One region of the Mesorhizobium sp. USDA 4132 genome, then DNA from elsewhere that is predicted to be linked to it. Evidence: predicted binding sites of a transcription regulator. Region 1 holds the regulator's gene; the other holds the start of a gene.
What was found. Region 1 encodes LexA, which represses DNA repair genes until DNA is damaged. Its sites were predicted from a motif close to TGTTCNNNNTGTGTTCNG; they were not measured.

Region 1 (3,204 bases):
AGATGACCGCCCGGCCGCGCAGTCCTTCGGCGCCCGGGGTCGGCTGAAGCGCAAATTCCGCCTCGAGCTCCCGATCCTGCAGGATCCGGATGCGGGCATTGGCCGCGGCAAGCTGGAGCGGTGCAGCCTCCGGCGCGGCCTTGGTCAGCAGCACCTGTTCGACCAGCGGAGCGAAATCGGCAGGTGTCGGGGCCGACAGGATGATTTCGCTCAGGCCGATAACGGTATTGGCATGCCGCTCCAGCTCGCGGTCGGCAGGCAGCGGGTTGATGCGCTGGCAGGAAAACAGGAAGAACTCGGGCGCGCGGTCATCGCCGGCGAATGCCAGCCGGAAGCTCGCCTGCGTCTCGGAACCGTCGGCCAGGATCATGCCGCGGGAAAATTCCAGCACGTCGCCTGCCGAAACGCCGCGCATCTTGAAACGCGCATGATCGGCCATCGCATCGCGGGTCGCGACAACGAGAGCGGAAAAGCCCTGCCGGTTGGACGTCTTGCGGAAGGCGAGATCGCGGGCGGTGAAAACGTTGCCGCGCTTTGCCGCGACACCCGCATGGCGTCGGTTGGTAAGAGCCAGCGGCTCCAGGTAGGTCCCATCCGAGAAGAATACGCAAGCATTGGCGGTGCCGAAAGGATGAAAAGCATCCGGCGCAACTGTAAAACCGAGCTCCGTGAGCCGGGAACGCGCAGCGGTAAGTCCCGCCACCGGCAGCACGAGATGATCGATCGGTCTTGCGTTCACGCGAGGGCCCCCTGAATTGGAATCGCAAAGCTACTTTGGCAGCGGGCTGGCGCCGCGCAAGTGGTGTGACACCAGATATCTGGCACGCATCTATGAAGAAAAAATCATCATACTTCACAGAAATTTAGGGACTTGCGGAACACATATGGAACATATAGTGTCCGTTCTGGATTTGTTTCCGACTCTGAGGGTGCCAAAAGATGCTCACGCGCAAACAACAGGAATTGCTTCTGTTCATTCACGAACGCATGAAAGAATCCGGTATCCCGCCGTCATTCGACGAAATGAAGGACGCGCTCGACCTTGCGTCCAAGTCCGGAATCCATCGTCTGATCACGGCGCTCGAGGAGCGCGGCTTCATCCGCCGCCTGCCGAACCGGGCCCGCGCGCTGGAAGTCATCAAGCTCCCGGAAGCCTATTCGCCGAGCATTCAGCCGCGGCGCGGTTTTTCGCCCAGCGTCATCGAGGGCAGCCTCGGCAAACCGCAGCCGGCCGCAGCACCTCAGAAACTCGCGGCCAACGATGGCTCGTCGAACGCCACGACCGTTCCCGTCATGGGCCGCATCGCCGCCGGCGTGCCGATCTCGGCGATCCAGAACAACACGCACGACATCTCCGTGCCGGCCGAGATGCTCGGCTCCGGCGAGCATTACGCGCTGGAGGTCAAGGGCGATTCGATGATCGAGGCAGGCATTCTCGATGGCGACACCGTGATCATTCGCAACGGCACGACGGCCAATCCCGGCGACATCATCGTGGCGCTGGTGGACGATGAGGAAGCGACGCTGAAGCGTTTTCGCCGCCGCGGCGCCTCGATCGCGCTCGAAGCCGCCAACCCCGCCTACGAGACCCGCATTTTCGGGCCTGACCGGGTGAAGATCCAGGGCAAGCTCGTCGGCCTCATCCGCCGTTATCACTGATCAGCTGCCGGAGCGGTTCCGGCAACGCGTTGTCGAAACTCTGGCTTCGCCAATCGTAGTGGCGGTGCCTAGTCCAGGGCCGGTCCTCGGCCGCCATTGCGGCACGGACCTGCCAGCGTCGCATGTCGCCCGTGTCGTTCAGCGAAATCTCCAGCGCGCCGGTCTTTCTGAGCGTCGTGCCATTGATCATCAGTCCGCCGGACCGGCATCGGTCGAAGCGTGCCCGCGGGGCGATGACAAGATCGGCGGCGTCGCAGGCAGCGCCAGCATAACGGCCGTCTTCTACGGCCACGATGATGGCATTGCCCGTGCTTGCGGCGCACCAGGCCTTAGGCTCGCAGGTGAAGCGGTCGGAAGTCACCTGGCTTATTCGCAACCTCACTGTTTCGAGTTCCGCCGAGGTCAACTCGCGGCGCTTATCGTTTTTTGCGCCTGCTGGTTTGCGGTCGGGCGGCTTGTCCCTGGCCGGCGACATGTCCGGTTTGGTCGGGTCGCCGAGCAGAAGCGCCCTCTTCCACTGGTCGTAGATGAAATCAGGCGGGCGGGTGCGGTTGGTGGAAACCCGTTCCCCGTTTACGAGCGCCACCATTGTCCCGTCTTCCGAGACCAATATATCCGCCAGAGGCGTCGATCGCTCATGCCAGGAAAGCAGCAGAGCGGTCACCATCAGCGGCGGACCGATCAGCCTTAGCTTCGTCCTGAGCAGGGTCAGCAGCAGGAAGCCTGCCGTTGAGACCGTCAGGAACCATGGATGCTGGCGGCCTATCCCGACATCGCCACCCCAGGCAGCCACGTGCCCGGCAATGGCGATCACCGCTTCCAGGCCAAGGCCCATGAGCTTCATGAAGGGAGCGTCGAGGCCGAAGGGCATCAGCAGCATGCCGACCAGACCGGCCGGCATCACCACGAAGGAGATGATCGGCATGGCTGCGAGGTTTGCGGCGAGGCCATAGGTGGCGATGCGATGAAAATGCTCGACCGAAAACATCGCGGTCGAAACGCCGCCGATCAGCGAGGTGACGAAGACGCCGGCTGCGAAATTCCACGATGCCAGGATCGGCATCACCATGCGGTGACGGAACGGCAGAGGCTGAGGATCGCGGCCCTCGGCCCTCTGTTTCCAGAGCGCGTAACCGGCGACCAGGGCAACGGTGGCGGCAAACGACATCTGGAAGCTCGGCCCGAGCATTTCCGAGGGCGACATGGCGATGATGACGAGCGCGGACAGCGCCACATTGTGCAGGCTGATCGACGGTCGGTCGAAGAGGACGGCAACCAGCATGATTGCCATCATGATGTAGGCCCGCTCGGCCGAAACGCCGAAACCGGAGATCAGGTAATAGGCGGTGACCATTATCAGAGCGCCGAGTGCGGCGATCTTCTTCACCGGATAGGCGTGGCCGAAGCCCATAAAGACCGCGAGCACGGTCCGCACGCCGACGAAGAAGATACCGGCGGCGAGCGCCATGTTCAGTCCGGAAATGGCGACGATATGGGCTAATCCCGAAAGCCGTAAAGCTTCGGTCGTTCCCTTGGAGATCGCCC
Region 2 (3,204 bases), 990 kb from region 1:
TGACCCAGAAGGACAATTCGCCGATCGGCGCGCTCGACGGCGACTGGATCAGCTTTCTGAAGATGCTGCGCAACGACCTTGAGCCGCCGGCGCGCTCGCTGGTGCGCGAAATCGACCAGATTTCCAGCCTGATCGGCGCGGAAGGCACCATGCTGACGCGGATGTCCGGTTCGGGCGCCACCTGTTTCGGGATATTTCCTTCCTTCGAAGCGGCGGAAAAGGCGATGGAGAACCTTAACGGCCAGAAGCCGGAATGGTATTTTCAGGCGGTGAGAACCGTTGGCCACAGCCCTGAGAAAACCCCATGAACCGGATCGACGACAGCCGTTCCTTCATCCCCGTCGGCATCGCCGTGCTGACCGTCTCCGACACGCGGACCGCTGCCGACGACAAGTCCGGCGACACGCTGGTAGCGCGGATTACGGAAGCCGGCCATGAACTGAAGGCGCGCGCGATCGTGCCCGACGACAAGGACCGGATTGCCGGCCAGGTGCGGGAATGGACGCTCGATCCCGATATCGACGTGGTGATCACCACAGGCGGCACGGGCTTTACCGGCCGGGACGTGACGCCGGAGGCGCTGGAGCCGCTGTTCGAAAAGCGCATGGACGGTTTTTCGGAAGTGTTCCACCGGATTTCCTACGACAAGATCGGCACGTCGACGATCCAGTCGCGGGCGACCGGCGGGGTGGCGAACGCCACCTTCATCTTCGTGCTGCCGGGCTCGCCCGGCGCCTGCAAGGACGCCTGGGACGGTATTCTGAAGGCGCAGCTCGACTACCGCCACATGCCCTGCAATTTTATCGAGATCATGCCGCGGCTCGACGAGCACCTGAAGCGCGGCGGCAAATAGGCACTACCTGACCGCAGCCGCCACCCAGGCCGGGATCATCTCGCTCGAAAGCTTCGACACCTTCTGGCCGCGCGCCAGCGTTTCCAGGTTCATTCCCGATTTTGCCAGCGCGATCGCCTGCCGCTTCGGCAGCAGCATGCCGTATTCCAGCGGCGGTACGGCACGACCGATGCGTTTGAAGAACGGCCGCCGGTAATTGCGGGCCGGCGCGAAGCGGGCCGGCTGCTTGTTGAGCGCGATATATTCCATCACCTCATCGATCCAGCCGCCCTGCGGCCGGGAGCCGGGCTCGACCAGCAACAACCATTCTCCCCGGGCGCCGCGCAAAATATCCTTGATATCCCAATGGCCATAAAAACGGCAGCCGGCCGCATCGGCGACGCGGGAGGAACCATCCCGAGAACCGTGATCGAGCACCACGACATCGCTCACAAGCCCCTCTACCGCAGCGGGAACGAGCACCGAGAGCGTCTGCGCCAGCTCGGATTCCTGATCGCGGCATTCCATGATGACAGTCAGCATTCCTGACATGTAACGCATCGCAACACGGAACGCCAGAAACGCGGGCCGCGAATTTTGTTCTTGCAATGTTCTCATTTCAGCGCTAGGAATTTAATCATCAGGAACGGGGATTTCCCCTTCAGGAGCTAACCCATGAACGAGCTGCATCAATTGCGGCAGGACGCTTTCGCGCCTGCTCATACGGCCGATATTGCCGATGCGTTGGTCCAATCCTCCGGTCTTCGGGTGGAGATCGACCGGCGTCGCGGACGCGGCGCGGGGCTCAATCCGAGCGGCCGCTTCGAGGAGGAGCGCCGCGAGGCCTTCGACGACGGCTGGCAGACGCTGGAGGATCTCGAACCGTTCAAGACCGAGGTGCAGGTGGAAAAGCCGCGCACCGCGATCACCCGCAACGAATCGCCGGACCTTTCGTTCGACCGCTCGATCAATCCCTATCGCGGCTGCGAGCATGGCTGCATCTACTGCTTTGCCCGGCCGACGCACAGTTTCATGGGGCTTTCCCCGGGCCTTGATTTCGAATCGAAGCTGTTCGCCAAGCCTGACGTGCCAAAACTGCTCGAACGGGAGCTGAGCCGCCCGGACTACAAGGTGCGGGCGATCGCGATCGGCACCAATACGGATCCCTATCAGCCGATCGAGCGGGAATGGCGGATCATGCGGCAGATCCTCGAAGTGCTGCAGAAGGCCAATCATCCCGTCGCGATCGTCACCAAGTCGGCGCTGATCACCCGCGACATCGACATTCTTGCCGACATGGCATCCAAGGGGCTCGCGAAGGTCGGGATTTCGGTGACCACACTCGACCGCAAGCTTGCCCGCACCATGGAGCCGCGCGCCTCGACCCCTCCCAAGCGCCTCACTGCCATCAAGGCGTTGACCGATGCCGGCATTCCGACCGCGGTCATGGTGGCACCCGTCATCCCGGCGCTCAACGACCATGAGATCGAGCGGATCCTCGACGCCGGCCATGCGGCCGGGGCGACGGAGGCAAGCTATGTGCTGCTGCGGTTGCCGCTGGAAGTGAGCCCCCTCTTCCGCGACTGGCTGCTGCAGAACTATCCGGACCGCTACCGGCATGTGATGTCGCTCGTCCGCTCGATGCGCGGCGGCAAGGATTACGACGCCGAATGGGGCAAGCGGATGAAGGGCGCCGGTCCCTATGCCTGGCAGATCGGCCGCCGTTTCGAGATGGCGACCAAACGGCTCGGCATGGTCCGGCGCGGTCTGCCGCTGCGCGACGACATCTTCCTGCGCCCAGACGGCGGCGGCATCCAGCTCTCGCTGCTCTGACCGGACCTTATTCCGGTTCGATTGCAGATTCCGATTTCCGACGCGACCCGCCCTGTCCCCGCGTCGGAAAAATACCCCGGGTTCCACCGCCGCCCCTCGGTGGATAGCGACGCCGCAATCGCTTGGCCGGGGGTTGCAGGAGGTCGGGACGACGTGCGAGGTTGCCGCCATGTTACCTCGCACGTCGCCCGATTCTCCGATGCTTTTCGAAGACATCCCGCTGGTTCCGGATTTCAGTCTAGAACTTGTGGCACGCCAGGCCGGCCATTGGCCGGTCGCTGGCACCGACGAGGCGGGGCGCGGTCCGCTGGCAGGCCCGGTCGTTGCCGCCGCAGTCATCCTCGACCCCGACAATATCCCGGACGGCCTCAACGATTCCAAGCAATTGACCGCCAGCCAGCGGGAAATCCTGTTCGAGGCGATCATGGCGACCGCCGAAGTTTCGATCGCCGCCTCCAGCCCACGCCATATCGACGAACGCAACATCCTGCGCGCTAGCCTCGATGCCATGCGCCGCGCTGTGGCCGGCCTTGCCGTCA

Region 2: ACZ9IU_RS04915 (PA0069 family radical SAM protein) is a predicted target of LexA. The motif match lies at 1,431-1,448, and genes of this name have one in related genera.

Annotation. Positions count from the first base shown of each region.
Region 1 is NZ_JBWCCP010000001.1:1,954,154-1,957,357, reverse strand. Features, by position in the region: gene ACZ9IU_RS10215 (VOC family protein) at 1-739, opposite strand, end outside; gene lexA (transcriptional repressor LexA) at 940-1,659, shown strand; gene ACZ9IU_RS10205 (ComEC/Rec2 family competence protein) at 1,640-3,204, opposite strand, start outside.
Region 2 is NZ_JBWCCP010000001.1:965,083-968,286, reverse strand. Features, by position in the region: gene ACZ9IU_RS04930 (4-(cytidine 5'-diphospho)-2-C-methyl-D-erythritol kinase) at 1-308, shown strand, start outside; gene moaB (molybdenum cofactor biosynthesis protein B) at 305-853, shown strand; gene ACZ9IU_RS04920 (glycosyl transferase) at 857-1,375, opposite strand; gene ACZ9IU_RS04915 (PA0069 family radical SAM protein) at 1,508-2,665, shown strand; gene rnhB (ribonuclease HII) at 2,835-3,204, shown strand, end outside.